DNA from 2 places in the Actinomadura sp. RB99 genome. Region 1 is predicted to be linked to the other one. Evidence: riboswitches for the same ligand, from Rfam matches in the RefSeq annotation. Region 1 holds a riboswitch; the other holds the start of a gene.
What was found. Region 1 has a riboswitch for glycine ahead of gcvT (glycine cleavage system aminomethyltransferase GcvT). Riboswitches for the same ligand answer to the same signal wherever they lie in the genome.

Region 1 (7,711 bases):
CCGGGCGCGGGGCCGGTGGCGGGCCGCCGGCTGGTCGACCATCCGGACGTCCGCAAGATCGTCTTCACCGGCTCGACGCGGGTCGGCAAGGAGATCATGCAGGCGTGCGCGCCGGGCGTGAAGCGGCTGACGCTGGAGCTCGGCGGCAAGTCCGCGAACATCGTCTTCGCGGACGCCGACCTGGAGAAGGCCGCCGCGACCGCCCCGTACGCGGTGTTCGAGAACGCCGGCCAGGACTGCTGCGCCCGCTCCCGCATCCTGGTGGAGCGGCCCGTCTACGACCGGTTCCTCGAACTGCTCGAACCGGCCGTGCACGGCGTCGCCGTCGGCGATCCGCGCGACGCCAAGACCGAGGTCGGGCCGCTGATCAGCGCCGCGCATCGGGACCGGGTCGCGTCTTACGTGCCCGAAGGCGCGCCCGTCGTGATCCGCGGCTCGGCGCCCGAGGGCCCCGGCTTCTGGTTCCCGCCGACCGTCCTCGCCACCCCCGACCACGCGACGCTCCCGGCCTGGCACGACGAGGTGTTCGGGCCGGTCGTCACCGTCGTCCCGTTCGAGGACGAGGCCGACGCGTACCGGATCGCCAACGACACGCCCTACGGGCTGTCCGGCTCCATCTGGACCCGCGACATCGGCCGCGCCCTGCGGGCCTCCCGCGCCGTCGAGGCCGGGAACCTGTCGGTGAACTCCCATTCGTCCGTGCGGTACTGGACGCCGTTCGGCGGGTTCAAGCAGTCCGGCCTCGGCCGCGAGCTGGGCCCGGACGCGCTCGACGCGTTCACCGAGACCAAGAACGTCTTCATCGCCGCCGACTGAGCCCGGCCGGCACCCGCCCCGCAAGCCCCCGCAAGCCCCACAAGCCTCCGCAAGCCCCGCGAGTGACAGGAGAGAGAGCAGCATGCAGCGTCTGGAAGGCCGGGTGGCCGTCGTGACCGGCGGCGCCAGCGGCATCGGCCTGGCCACCGCGCGCCGTTTCGTCGCCGAGGGCGCGAAGGTCGTCGTCGCCGACGTCGACGAGACCGCCGGCAAGAGCGCCGCCGACGAGCTCGGCGGACTGTTCGTCGAGGTGGACGTGACCAGCGAGGACGCGGTCGAGGCCCTGTACCGGACGGTCCACGGCGCCTACGGGCGCGTGGACGTCGCGTTCAACAACGCCGGGATCTCGCCGCCCGACGACGACTCGATCCTGGAGACCGGCCTGGACGCCTGGAAACGCGTGCAGGACGTCAACCTGACCAGCGTCTACCTGTGCTGCAAGCACGTCATCCCGTACATGCTGGAGCAGGGCAAGGGATCGATCATCAACACCGCGTCGTTCGTCGCGGTGATGGGCGCGGCGACCTCGCAGATCTCCTACACCGCGTCCAAGGGCGGCGTGCTGGCGATGTCGCGGGAGCTGGGCGTGCAGTTCGCGCGGCAGGGCATCCGGGTGAACGCGCTGTGCCCCGGCCCCGTCAACACCCCGCTCCTTCAGGAGCTGTTCGCCAAGGACCCCGAGCGGGCGGCGCGGCGCCTCGTCCACGTCCCCGTGGGGCGCTTCGCGGAGGCGTCGGAGATCGCCGCGGCGGTCGCGTTCCTGGCGTCGGACGACGCGTCGTTCATCACGGCGTCGGAGTTCCTGGTGGACGGCGGCATCTCCGGGGCCTATGTGACGCCCCTCTAGGGCGCCCGCTATGCGCAGCGGTGCTAACCGGCCCGCGTTTTCTTGGCACGCCCGTCGGTAGGCGCACGCGCGGCCTTCTGCGCATCATGGCGCTTTCCACCCCGGTCTCTGGAGAAGTGATCCTGTGAAGCGCAGTCTCGTGGCGGTACTGGCGTTGTCGCTCGCGCTCGGCGGATGCGGCGGCTCGGACCACAAGAAGAGCGCCGCCTCGTCGCCCACCACCGCCGCGCCGGCCCCGGCGGCGTCGTCCGCGCCGCCGGGGGGTTCCGGGGCGTCCGGCGCCTCGAAGGGCACGGGGGCCGTGCCCACCGCCCCCGGCGGGAACGGGACGGCGCAGGCCGCGCAGAAGTTCAACGACTGCGTGCGCAAGCACGGGATCACGATGCCCAGCCCGCACCCGAGCTCGACGCCGTCGAAGGCCGAGCTGGCCAAGATCAAGGCGGCGCTGCAGGCGTGCGTGAAGGCGATGTCCGGCACCCCCGCCGCCACGCCGAAGTAGCGGCCGCCCGGCGGCCCGGCGGGGCGGCTCGGCCGGAGCACGCGCCGCCTCCGGCCGCGCCGCCGGCCCGGCGCGGCGGCCGCTGGTCGCACGGCGTTGCCGCTGCTAGCCTGGGCGCGACGCCGTTGATCCCGTGCGGGAGAGTTCCACGCAGCCGGCGTGGGACGCCGAAGGAGCAAATCCTCCCCGGAACCTCTCAGGCCCACGGACCGCACGGACCAGGCGACCTCTGGAAAGCGGGGACCCCGTCCCCCGCCGAAGGTGAAAGCCCGCGCCGCGTCCCGTACGGGGCGGCGGGTGAAGCTCTCAGGCGCCGATGACAGAGGGGGAGGCACCGATACGCCCGGTGCGCGAGTGGGACGATGGACCACGCGCGCCCGCGACGAAGGAGCCGAACCGATGTCCGCCGACCTGACCCCGAAGAAGACGCCGCTGCACGACGTCCACCAGGACCTCGGCGCGAACCTCGTCGATTTCGCCGGCTACCTGATGCCGCTGCGCTACCGGAGCGAGACCGCCGAGCACCAGGCCGTCCGCACCGGCGCGGGGCTGTTCGACCTGTCCCACATGGGAGAGATCTTCCTGTCCGGCCCCGGCGCCGCCGACGCGCTGGACCACGCGCTGGTCGGCAACCTGTCGCCGATGGCGGTGGGCAAGGCCCGGTACACGATGATCTGCGACCCGGACGGCGGCGTCCTCGACGACCTGATCGTCTACCGGCTCGCCGACGAGACCTGGATGGTGGTGGCGAACGCCGCGAACGTCGCGGTGGTCCGAGAGGCGCTCACCGAGCGGGCGGCGGGCTTCGAGGCCGCCGTCGACGACCGCTCCGACGCCTACGCGCTGATCGCGCTCCAGGGCCCGCGCTCGCAGGAGATCCTCGAAGGGTTCACCGGCGCGCCGCTCGCCGACCTGCGCTACTACGCGATCCTCGCCGACCGCGTCGCCGGCGTGGACGCCCTGATCGCCCGCACCGGCTACACCGGCGAGGACGGCTTCGAGCTGTTCGTGGACGCCGCCGACGCCGTCGCGCTGTGGAAGGCGCTCGCGGCGGTCGACGGGGTCGTGCCCGCCGGGCTCTCCGCGCGCGACACGCTCCGCCTGGAGGCCGGGATGCCGCTGTACGGCAACGAGCTGACCCGGGAGACGACCCCGTTCGAGGCCGGCCTCGGCCGTGTGGTCAAACTGGACAAGGCGGTCGACTTCGTCGGGAAGGCGGCCCTGGCGGCGCAGGCGCAGACCCCCGCGGGCCGTAGGCTCGTGGGACTGGTGGCGCGCGGGCGTCGCGCGCCCCGGAAGGGGTACCGGGTCGTCGCGCCGGACGGCACGCCGTGCGGCGTGGTGACCAGCGGCGCCCCGTCGCCCACACTGGGCACGCCGATCGCCATGGCCTACCTCGACAGCGGCGTCGAGGAGGCCGGCCTCGCGGTGGACGTGCGCGGCAGGCAGGAGCCGGTCGACGTGGTCGCCCTGCCGTTCTACAAGCGTTCCTGAAACACAGTCGTCCGGGGGTGTGGGGGCCCGGCCCCCACATGGGAAGAGAGAGAAAAAGATCGTGAGCGTTCCGGAGCAGCTCCGCTACAGCGAAGAGCACGAGTGGGTGGCCGGCCTGGGTGGCGAGGACGGCATCGTCACGGTCGGCATCACCGCGCACGCCGCCGACGCGCTCGGCGAGATCGTCTACCTCGAGCTGCAGCCCTCCGAGGGCGACGCCGTCGAGGCCGGCGAGCCGTGCGGGGAGATCGAGTCGACCAAGTCGGTCAGCGACCTGTACTCGCCGGTCAGCGGCGAGATCACCGCGATCAACAGCGCGGTGGTGGACGAGCCCAAGGTGATCAACGACGACCCGTACGGCGAGGGCTGGATCTTCAAGGTGCGGATCTCCGACGAGCCGGGCGACCTGCTGGACGCCGAGTCCTACGACAAGCTGATCGAGGAGAGCTGACGTGGGTCTGTACGACTCCCTCGCCGCGGCGGACCCCGAGGTCGCCGAGGCGGTGGACGCCGAGCTGCGCCGCCAGCAGTCCACCCTCGAGATGATCGCGTCGGAGAACTTCGCGCCGGTGTCGGTGCTGGAGGCGCAGGGCTCCGTCCTGACCAACAAGTACGCCGAGGGGTACCCGGGCAAGCGGTACTACGGCGGCTGCGAGTTCGTCGACGTGACCGAGCAGCTGGCGATCGACCGCGCCAAGTCGCTGTTCGGCGCCGAGCACGCCAACGTCCAGCCGCACAGCGGCGCGCAGGCCAACACCGCGGTCTACTTCGCGCTGCTGCAGCACGGCGACACGATCCTCGGCCTCGACCTCGCGCACGGCGGGCACCTCACCCACGGGATGCGGCTGAACTACTCCGGCAAGGTGCTGAACGTGGTGCCCTACCACGTCCGCGCCGAGGACGGCCTGGTCGACATGGACGAGGTCGCCTCCCTCGCCGCCGAGCACCGGCCGAAGATGATCGTGGCGGGCTGGTCGGCGTACCCGCGGCAGCTCGACTTCGCCGCGTTCCGGGAGATCGCCGACTCGGTGGGCGCGCTGCTCATGGTGGACATGGCGCACTTCGCGGGGCTCGTCGCGGCGGGGCTGCACCCGTCGCCCGTCCCGTACGCGGACATCGTCACCACCACGACGCACAAGACGCTCGGCGGCCCGCGCGGCGGCCTGATCCTCGCCCGCGAGGAGTACGGCAAGAAGATCAACTCGGCGGTGTTCCCGGGCATGCAGGGCGGCCCGCTGGAGCACGTGATCGCCGCCAAGGCGGTCGCGCTGAAGATCGCCGCGTCGGACGAGTTCAAGGCCCGGCAGGCCGTCACCGTCGAGGGCGCGAAGATCCTCGCCGAGCGGCTGCTCGCCGAGGACTCGGCGAAGGCCGGCGTGAAGGTGCTCACCGGCGGCACGGACGTGCACCTCGTCCTGGTCGACCTGGTGGACTCCGAGCTCACCGGCCGCGACGCCGAGGACCGGCTGCACGAGATCGGCATCACCGTCAACCGGAACGCGGTCCCGAACGACCCGCGCCCGCCGATGGTGACGTCCGGCCTGCGGATCGGCACGCCGGCCCTGGCGACCCGCGGCTTCACCGCCGAGGACTTCGCCGAGGTCGCCGACGTCATCGCGCTGGCGCTGCAGCCGTCCTTCGACGCCGGCGCGCTGTCGGCCCGGGTGAAGGCCCTCGCCGACGAGCACCCGCTGTACCCCGACCTGTAACTCCCTCGCGCCCCCCTTCCCCCTCAGGGCGGGAGGGGGGCGCGCGCTACGACGAGGTAGCACCCATGGCCATCAGCGTTTTCGACCTCTTCAAGATCGGTATCGGCCCGTCGTCCTCGCACACGGGCGGCCCCATGGCGGCGGCCCACCGCTTCGCCCGCGGCCTGCGCCGGGACGGCCTGCTGGAGCGGACCGCGTCCGTCCAGGCGGTCCTCTACGGCTCCCTCGGCCTCACCGGGAAGGGGCACGGGTCCGACAAGGCCGTCATCCTCGGCCTCGAAGGCGACAAGCCCGAGACCGTCGACGTCGACACGGTGGACGAGCGGCTCGCCGCGATCCGCGAGCGCAAGTCCCTCCGCCTGTTCGGCTCGCACGACGTGCCCTTCGCCGTCGGCGAGCACCTGGTCTTCGAGCGCAAGGAGTCGCTGCCCGGCCACCCCAACGGGATGCGGTTCACCGCGTTCGACGCGTCCGGCGACGAACTGCGCTCCAAGGTGTACTACTCGGTCGGCGGCGGCTTCATCGTGGACGAGAACGCCACCGGCGCCGACCGTATCAAGCCGGACGACACCGTCCTGCCGCACCGGTTCGACACCGCCGCCGAGCTCCTCGACCGCTGCCGCGAGACGGGCCTGTCCATCTCGGCGCTCATGCTGGAGAACGAGAAAGCGTTCGGCCGCACCGAGGAGGAGATCCGCGAGGGGCTCCTGACGCTGTGGGACGTCATGCGGGCCTGCGTCACCCGCGGCTGCACCCGCGAGGGCCTCCTGCCGGGCGGCCTGAAGGTGCGGCGGCGCGCCCCGCAGCTGCACCGCCAGCTGTCGGCGGAGCAGGCGTCCGACCCGCTGCACGCGATGGACTGGGTCACGCTCTTCGCGCTCGCCGTCAACGAGGAGAACGCCGCTGGCGGGCGCATCGTCACCGCCCCGACCAACGGCGCCGCCGGCATCATCCCGGCCGTCCTGCACTACCACGACCGGTTCGTGCGGGGCGGCGACGACCAGAGCGCCGTCCGGTTCCTGCTGACCGCCGGTGCGATCGGCGTGCTGTTCAAGCAGAACGCGTCGATCTCCGGTGCCGAGGTCGGCTGCCAGGGCGAGGTCGGCTCCGCCTGCTCGATGGCCGCCGCCGGGCTCACCGAGGTCCTCGGCGGCACCCCCGAGCAGGTGGAGAACGCCGCGGAGATCGGCATCGAGCACAACCTCGGCCTGACCTGCGACCCCGTCGGCGGCCTCGTCCAGGTCCCCTGCATCGAGCGCAACGCGGTCGGCGCCATCAAGGCCATCAGCGCCGCCCGCATCTCGCTGCGCGGCGACGGCCGCCACTTCGTCTCCCTCGACAAGGCGATCAAGACCATGCGCGACACCGGCCGCGACATGCTCGACAAGTACAAGGAGACCTCGCGCGGCGGCCTCGCCGTCAACGTCATCGAGTGCTGAGCGGCGGCCGCGCCTCTCCGGTGGGGTCGCGGGCCTGGGTCCGCCGGCCGGCGCGGGTCGCGCCGGCGGCTACAGGGGTGTGCCGTGGATTACAGGGCCTTGTCAAGGGCCAGGTCGGCGGCGCGGCGCAGTGCCTGGCGGTAGCGGTCGTCGATGGTCGCCGCGGAGCAGGAGGCCATCGCGATGACGTTGCCCTTGCGCGCCACGACCTCGGCCCACGAACTGCTGGTGACGCCCTCGCAGCTCTCCTCACCCACTCCGCCGCCGGTGGCGGGCGCCGAGGTGCAACCGAAGCTCGAACCGCCGTGCAACGCCTTGCGCGCGTCCTCGATCCCCTTACGCGGGTCGTCGCGGTTGTAGAGGTTCAGCTGGATCTGGAAGGTGTCCGTCGGCGGGAAGAGGTCCGTGCCGAACGCGCAGAGCCTCCACTCCCCGTACTGGTCGGCGCTGCTCCGCGGGATGCGCTTGCCCTTCGCGGCGCCCATGTCAGCCAGGACCCGCTTCCCCGCGCTCGAGTCGTAGATCGAGCACATGTCCGCCGGGAGGGACGACACGGCGGCGGGCCTCTCGTGGCGCAGCACCTGCCGCACCACGAAGACGCCGCCCGCCACCAGGGCCGCGACGACCGGCAGCGCGATGGCGGCCGTCAGCCACGGCCAGACCCGGCGGCGGCGCGCTTCGCCCGGAGGAAGGCCCGGCTGCGGCCAGCCCGGCGATGCCGTCCACGGTGCCTGCTGCGGCACGGTGCCGGCGAGCCCGGAGGCGAGAGGCGGCGACGCGGGAGGCGGCGCCTCGGGCGGAAGAGGCACGGACGCGTGAGGCGGCGCCGCGGACGCGGGCGGCGCGGACGCGGACGACGCGGCGGCGGGAAGCGTGTCGACGGGCTGCCAGGCGGTCCGCGCCGTTA
Region 2 (7,711 bases), on a different contig from region 1:
GAGCGAGTTCCCCGACATCACCATCTCCAAGATCCGGTTCCTGGAGTCGGAGGGGCTCGTGGAACCGGAGCGCACCCCCGCCGGGTACCGCAAGTTCGGCCCGGCGGACGTGGAGCGGCTCCGGTTCGTGCTCACCGCGCAGCGCGACCACTACATGCCGCTGCGCGCGATCCGGCAGCACCTGGAGGCCCGCGACCGCGGCGAGGCCGTCCCGCCGCTCGGCGCCCGCGCCGAGGAGCCCGCCCGCCGGCCCCGCACCCTGGTCGCGGCCGGCGCCGACGCGCCCGACCCGGCCGTCCGGCTGACCCGCCGCCAGCTCCTGGACGGCGCCGGCATCGGCGAGGACCTGCTCGGCGACCTGGAGGAGTACGGGCTCGTCCGCCGCAACGGCACCCACTACGACGGCGAGGCCCTCACCGTGGCCCGCGCCGCCGCCGCGCTCGGCGAGCACGGCTTCGAGGTCCGCCACCTGCGCGCCGCCAAGGCCGCCGCCGACCGGCAGGCCGGCCTGATCGAGCAGATGGTCGCCCCGCAGCTGCGCCGGCGCAGCCCGGGCGCGCACGAGCAGGCCGCCGAGACCGCGCGCGACATCGCCGCGCTCTCCGTCCGGCTCCACGCCGCCCTGCTGTCGGCGGGCCTTCGCGAAAGCCTCGACCCCTGATCAGGGGGTCCGGGGAGGCATTTGCCGCCCGCCGCCGCGCCACCCTGTCCGAGCCTGGGTGTACGTTGGGCTACAGGATTCGTCGAGGATCCGTCCGGTGCACGTGGTGATCGAGACAGCGTCGACCAGCAGGGAGCCGCAGTGAAGCAGATGGAGGTCGTCGGCGTCCGGGTCGAGATGCCCTCCAATCAGCCCATCGTCCTGTTGAAGGAGACGGAGGGCGAGCGCTACCTGCCCATCTGGATCGGGGCGGTCGAAGCGACCGCGATCGCCTTCGCCCAGCAGGGCGTGCTGCCCGCGCGCCCCCTCACCCACGACCTGTTCCGGGACGTGCTCGACGCGCTGAGCGTCCAGCTCCGCACCGTGAACATCACCGACCTGCGCGAGGGGATCTTCTTCGCGGACCTGGTCTTCTCCAACGGCGTCGAGGTGAGCGCCCGCCCGTCCGACTCCATCGCCCTGGCGCTGCGCACCGGCGCGACGATCTTCGCCAGCGAGGACGTCCTCGAGGAGGCCGGCGTGGCCATCCCCGACGAGCAGGAGGACGAGGTCGAGAAGTTCCGCGAGTTCCTCGACACCATCTCCCCGGAGGACTTCGGCCGCGCCGGCTAGACCGCGCCGCGCCGGCTAGACCGCGCCGACTGCCTCGCGCCGCACCGGTAGACCGCGCCGTACGGGCCGCCGCTCCGACCTTCCGTCCGGACCCGCGGTACGGCCGCGCCCGGCGCTCCGCGGCACGTCCCGCCTGTTCGAGCGGGCATCGGTTACGCTGTGTGATGGAGCGGTGCGGGCCGGACTTGGCGGATGGAGTGGGGAATGTCACTTCAGGGTGTAAGTTCATGCCGTGCCGCGATTGGTCTTGCATTGCCCTGGACCTGGCAGTTTCCGAGGGGTGACCAACGGGGTAGGAGTGCGTTGGCGGCTAGGGTGCGCAGTTTGCCCACGTGAAGCCGGTTCATCCGGGCATGCGACGCGCCGACGGTGAACGTTGACCACACCCTGACCGGCACCTACCGTGCTGGTGGAACACCCGTGGTGTAATTCGTCAAACCCCCTTGACGAAGCGCCACGGGCTGATAGAAGCCGGAGGTCCGCGTGGCGGTGAGCAGCGGCGAGGGCAAGGCGACCCCCGAAAGGCACATGGCGTCACAACGCGCCGGAGAGCAGGGCCTGCTCTTCGACACGCAGGTGTCCGCGCCGCCGGAGGACGTCGGCTACCGCGGCCCGACGGCGTGCGCGGCGGCGGGGATCACCTACCGGCAGCTGGACTACTGGGCCCGCACGAAGCTGGTCGAGCCGAGCGTCCGCGCGGCGCAGGGATCGGGCAGCCAGCGGCTCTACAGCTTCCGCGACATCCTGGTGCTGAAGGTCGTGAAGCGGCTGCTGGACACCGGGGTGTCGCTGCAGCAGATCCGCACCGCCGTGACGCACCTGCGCGACCGCGGCGTCCAGGACCTGGCGCAGATCACCCTGATGAGCGACGGGGTGAGCGTCTACGAGTGCACCTCCGCCGACGAGGTCGTGGACCTCCTCCAGGGCGGGCAGGGCGTCTTCGGCATCGCGCTCGGACGGGTGTGGCAGGAGGTGGAGGGAAGCCTGGCGGAGCTTCCCGGCGAACGCGCCGCCACCGACGACCCGGACCCTCTCGAACACCCCCACGATGAGCTGGCGAACCGGCGGCGCGCCCGCCGCACCGGCTGACCCCTCCCGCGAGCCCGCGGCCGCCCCCGGACGGCCTCCGACCCCTCAGATCGCCTCCTTGCGCTGGAGATAGGCGAACGCCGCCCAGCCCGGCAGCACGGGAAGCCACAGCGTCAGCAGCCGGTACAGCAGCACCGCGGACGTCGCCGTCTCCGCGGTCAGCCCCGAGATCGTCAGCGCCAGCGTCAGCGCGCCCTCGACGGCGCCGAGCCCGCCCGGCGTCGGCACCGCGGAGCCGACCGCGTTGGCGGTCAGGAACACCACCACGACGGCCGTCCAGGGGAGCGACCCGCCGAACGCCCGGATCGAGGCGTCCAGGCAGACCACGTACGCCACCGTCAGCCCCACCGTCCCGCCGAGCCCGGTGGCGAGCTTGCGCGGCGACTGCAGGACGTCCACGAGCCGCGGCACCACGCCGGAGAACATCGCCCGCAGCCGTGACGTCGCGAACCGCCGCACCCGCGGGATCGTCAGCGCCGCGCCGGCGGCCAGCCCCAGCGCCAGCACCACGATCATGATCGTGCGGGACGGCGCCAGGTCCTTGGTGGCGTTGTGGGTGGAGCCGGTGAGGAAGCCGAACAGCGCCAGCAGCAGCACGTGCACCACCAGCCCGACCAGCTGGGACGCGCCGACGCTGGCGACCGCGAGACCCGAGCGGATGCCGGACCGCTGCAGGAAGCGGGTGTTGATCGCCACGCCGCCGACCGCGGCCGGCGCGACCAGCTGCACGAACGACGCGGCGAGCTGGACCAGCACCGTCCGCCCCAGCGGCAGCCGCTCCGGGACGAAGCCCAGCAGCATGTACGCCGCCGCGAGATAGGTGGCGGCGGACCCGGCGAGGGCGATCAGCAGCCAGTGCCAGGTGACGGTCGACAGCAGGTGCGCGAAGTCGAGGCTCGCGACCTGCGGGAGCACGATGTAGCCGGCGACGGACAGGCCGACGATGCTGAAGATCGTCCGGGGCCGGAAGCGCTCCAGCCGGACCGGCGCCGCCTCCGTCTCCGGCTTCAGCGCGACGATCTGCTCCCGGATGCGGGTCAGCAGCTCGCGGTCACGGCGCAGCGCCGTCCGCGTCGACCGCGACAGCGCCACCCGCTGCAGCAGCGGCACCGCCGCCGGGAGCGCGTCCTCGCCCAGCGCCGACGCCGCGGTCCGCACCGCCCGCTCGGGGCCCGCGCGCAGCGCCACGGTGGTGAGCAGCTGCGCCAGGTCGAGCCGCAACGCCAGGTCGCCGGCCGCGATCTCGCCGGACCGCATGTCGGTGAGGTAGGCGCGGCCGTCGTCGCCGACGAGGATCGCGTCCTCCTCCAGCCGCCGGTGCGCGAGGCGGCCCTCCTGCAGCCGCCGGAACTGCCGCCACACGTCGGCGAGCAGGGTGTCGGTGACCTCCTCGTCCCGGACGTCCCCGAGCCGCCGCCCCGGCACGTGCTCGTAGGCCAGCAGCGCCGCCTCCGTGCCGACCTCCGACGTCCCCACCAGCCGGGGAGTGCGCGCGCCCGCCGCGTCCACCGCGTACGCCATCAGGGACTCCAGCTCGAGGGAGCGGCGCAGCGGGCGCAGCGCCCGGCCCGTGGTGGTGCGGCTCAGCCGCAGCGTCCGCCACATCCGGTACAGCAGCCCCGCGGTCTGCTGGTCGCGGTCGAGGACCCGCACCTCCAGGTCCCACCGGCCGGGCCGCCGCTCGCCCGGCGCGCGGCACTCCTCGTCCCGCCGGTCGAGGACGACGCCGTAGCGGCGGTCCGCGGCGGCGTCGCCGGGATCGCCGAGGCGCGCGGCGCGGCGCGGGCACAGCCCGAGCCGCTCCAGCGTGGAGACCACCGTCGTCCCGGTCGGGCGCGGGTTGGGCGTTCCGACCGCGTACAGCGTCCCGTAGCCGATCGCGCGGCCGAGCAGGTAGGTGGCCGCGAGCGCGGCGACCGACGCGTACGACGCGGTCAGCCCGGTCAGCGCGGCCAGCCCGATGAGCGTCCACGTCACCGCCTGCCAGCGGGTCCGCCCCGCCATCCCGACCGCCGTGACGAACGCGATCACCGGGGCGATGTCGGTGTGCACCGGGGCGGTGCTGGTGCCGCCCCAGATCAGCGAGTCCAGCACCCCGCCCGGCGCGGCGCTCGTCACCCAGTCGTCCAGCCCGACCGTGATCCCGAACGCGATCACGGCGGCCAGCAGCGCGATCGCGACCCGCATGCCGTCCTTGCGGAACAGCCGCTCGACCGCGAACGCGATCGGCACCGTCAGCACCCCGAAGCTGGACGCCAGCGTGGCCAGCGACAGCAGCAGGCGCGGGGCGTGCGCCGTGCCCTGCGCGATGTCGGTCTGCAGCCCGTGCGTGGTCTGCTGCGCGATCGACACCAGCAGCATCACCACGGCCAGCGTGACGCACGAGACCCCGAACCTGATCGCGTCGGCGGACCGGCGGATCCGGTCCGGCTGGGCGGGCTCGTCCACGGGGACGCCGGCGGTCGCGCCCGTCGCCGGGCGCACCGCCCCGCCGTGGGTCTGTGTCACGCCGTACCGCCGCCCTGACCGTCCGCCATCGTGATCAGCGTCCCAGGGCCGGCGGCGCGCCGCCAACGCGACCCCCGTCCGGCCGGCCGCGCGGACGGCGCCGCGCCCCGTCCCGCCCGGTGGCCGCGCGGCCCGCGGCCCGCCCCGGTGAGCTGTGCACATCGTACTTGCCGGTAGATGCCCGGACCGTCCATCACCCCGGTTCCGCGCGCCGGGACGCGCCGCCGTTGCGGCGGTTCGCGGCCCCGCGCGACGATCGCGCGCGCGATGGTTGGGTAGGGTTTGTTCCGGACATGCCGTCGACCCTGCGCGGGAGAGACCCCATGCGGCCAGCGTGGGGCGCCGAAGGGGCAACCTCCCCGGAACCTCTCAGGCAAAAGGACCGCGCGGACGAGGCACCTCTGGAAAGCAGGCGCCGTTCCCCCGACCGGGGGAGGGGCGGCTCACCGAAGGGGAAATCCCGCCCGGCGGGGGAAGCTCTCAGGTGCCGATGACAGAGGGGGAGACCGGCCGCCGGCCCGTTGCCGGCGGCGGCCCTGAGCGACCGCAGCAGCCAGGAGGCTCTCCATGACCGCCCAGTTCTTCGCCCCCGTGGCCTCGCCGCAGCACCCCCGTTCCACGTTCGCCGACCGGCACGTCGGCCCGTCCCCGGACGAGCGGGCCCGGATGCTGGCCGCCATCGGCTACTCCGGCGCGGAGGCGCTGATCGACGACGCCGTCCCGGCGGCGATCCGCACGTCCCGGCCGCTGGAGCTGCCGCCCGCGCTGAGCGAGACCGCCGCGCTGGCCCGGCTGCGCGAGCTGGCGTCCCGCAACACCGTCCTCACCTCGATGATCGGCCTCGGCTACCACGGGACGATCACGCCGGGCGTGATCCTGCGCAACGTCCTGGAGAACCCGGGCTGGTACACCGCGTACACCCCGTACCAGCCGGAGATCTCGCAGGGCCGCCTCGAGGCGCTGCTGAACTTCCAGACGGTCGTGTCCGACCTGACCGGCCTGCCGGTCGCCAACGCCTCCATGCTGGACGAGGGCACCGCCGCCGCCGAGGCCATGGCGCTCGCGCACCGGGTGTCCAAGCGCAAGGAGCCCGGGACGTTCCTGGTCGACGCCGACGCGCTGCCGCAGACGATCGAGGTCGTGCGGACCCGGGCGGTCCCGCTCGGCATCGGGGTCGTCGTCGCGGACCTGTCCGCCGGGCTGCCCGACGGCGACTTCTTCGGCGTCCTGCTGCAGTACCCGGGCGCGTCCGGCGCCGTCCGCGACCTGGAGCCGATCACCGCGCAGGCGCACGAGCGCGGCGCGAAGGTCGTCGTGGCCGCCGACCTGCTCGCCCTGACCCTGCTGCGGCCGCCGGCGGAGTCCGGCGCCGACATCGCCGTGGGCTCCGCGCAGCGGTTCGGCGTCCCGTACGGGTTCGGCGGCCCGCACGCCGGCTACATGGCCGTCGGCGAGGGCATCCAGCGGCAGCTTCCCGGACGCCTCGTCGGCGTGTCCGTCGACGCCGACGGCGCCACCGCGTACCGCCTCGCCCTGCAGACCCGCGAGCAGCACATCCGCCGCGAGAAGGCCACCAGCAACATCTGCACCGCGCAGGTCCTCCTCGCCGTCATGGCGAGCATGTACGCCGTCTACCACGGCCCCGAGGGCCTCGCCGCGATCGCCCAGCGGACGCACCGCCGCGCCGCCGAGATCGCCGCGGGCCTGCGCGCCGGCGGCGTGGAGGTCGTCCACGGCGCGTTCTTCGACACCGTCCTCGCCCGCGTCCCCGGCCGCGCCGCCGAGGTCGTCGCGGCCGCCCGCGAGCGCGGGATCAACCTGCGGCCGTCCGGCGCCGACCACGTCGCCGTCGCCTGCGACGAGACGACGCTCCCCGAGCACGTCACCGCCGTCCTCGAGGCGTTCGGCGTGCCCGCCGATATCGGCGGCGCCGAGGAGGCGATCCCCGACGGCCTGCGCCGCGAGAGCCCCTACCTCAGCCACCCGGTCTTCCACGCGCACCGCTCCGAGACCGCCATGCTGCGCTACCTGCGACGGCTCCAGGACAAGGACATCGCGCTCGACCGCTCGATGATCCCGCTCGGCTCCTGCACGATGAAGCTGAACGCCACCGCCGAGATGGAGCCGATCACCTGGCCCGAGTTCGCGAACCTCCACCCGTTCGCGCCGGTCGACCAGGCCGCCGGCTACCTCGAGCTGATCCGCGAGCTGGAGGACGCCCTCGCCGAGATCACCGGGTACGCCAAGGTGTCCGTCCAGCCGAACGCCGGCTCCCAGGGCGAGCTGGCCGGCCTCCTCGCCATCCGCGGCTACCACGCGTCCCGCGGCGACGAGCACCGCGACGTCTGCCTCATCCCCTCGTCGGCGCACGGCACCAACGCCGCCAGCGCCGTCATGGCGGGCATGCGCGTCGTCGTCGTCAAGTGCGACGAGGGCGGCAACGTCGACCTCGACGACCTGCACGCCAAGATCGGAAAGCACGGCGACCGGCTCGCCGCGATCATGGTGACGTACCCGTCCACGCACGGCGTGTTCGAGGAGTCGATCACCGACGTCTGCGCCGCCGTCCACGCCGCCGGCGGCCAGGTCTACGTCGACGGCGCCAACCTCAACGCCCTCGTCGGCCTCGCCCGCCCCGGCGAGTTCGGCTCCGACGTCTCCCACCTCAACCTGCACAAGACCTTCTGCATCCCGCACGGCGGCGGCGGCCCCGGCGTCGGCCCCATCGGCGTCCGCGAGCACCTCGCCCCGTTCCTGCCGAACCACCCGCTCCGCGAGGAGGCCGGCCCCGCCGGCACCGGCGTCGGCCCGATCTCCGCCGCGCCGTGGGGCTCCGCGGGC

Region 2: linked by a shared signal. The riboswitch ahead of gcvP (aminomethyl-transferring glycine dehydrogenase) and the one ahead of gcvT (glycine cleavage system aminomethyltransferase GcvT) in region 1 are both predicted to bind glycine.

What each region holds. Positions count from the first base shown of each region.
Region 1 is NZ_JABMCA010000101.1:11,718-19,428, reverse strand. It holds gene amrb99_RS45330 (aldehyde dehydrogenase family protein) at 1-816, shown strand, start outside; gene amrb99_RS45325 (3-oxoacyl-ACP reductase) at 899-1,663, shown strand; gene amrb99_RS45320 (hypothetical protein) at 1,788-2,162, shown strand; glycine riboswitch at 2,289-2,384, shown strand; gene gcvT (glycine cleavage system aminomethyltransferase GcvT) at 2,562-3,656, shown strand; gene gcvH (glycine cleavage system protein GcvH) at 3,718-4,107, shown strand; gene glyA (serine hydroxymethyltransferase) at 4,109-5,365, shown strand; gene amrb99_RS45300 (L-serine ammonia-lyase) at 5,431-6,804, shown strand; gene amrb99_RS45295 (serine/threonine-protein kinase) at 6,894-7,711, opposite strand, start outside.
Region 2 is NZ_JABMCA010000124.1:4,874-12,584, reverse strand. It holds gene amrb99_RS47595 (MerR family transcriptional regulator) at 1-661, shown strand, start outside; gene amrb99_RS47590 (bifunctional nuclease family protein) at 803-1,273, shown strand; gene amrb99_RS47585 (MerR family transcriptional regulator) at 1,757-2,362, shown strand; gene amrb99_RS47580 (lysylphosphatidylglycerol synthase transmembrane domain-containing protein) at 2,408-4,870, opposite strand; glycine riboswitch at 5,171-5,265, shown strand; gene gcvP (aminomethyl-transferring glycine dehydrogenase) at 5,438-7,711, shown strand, end outside.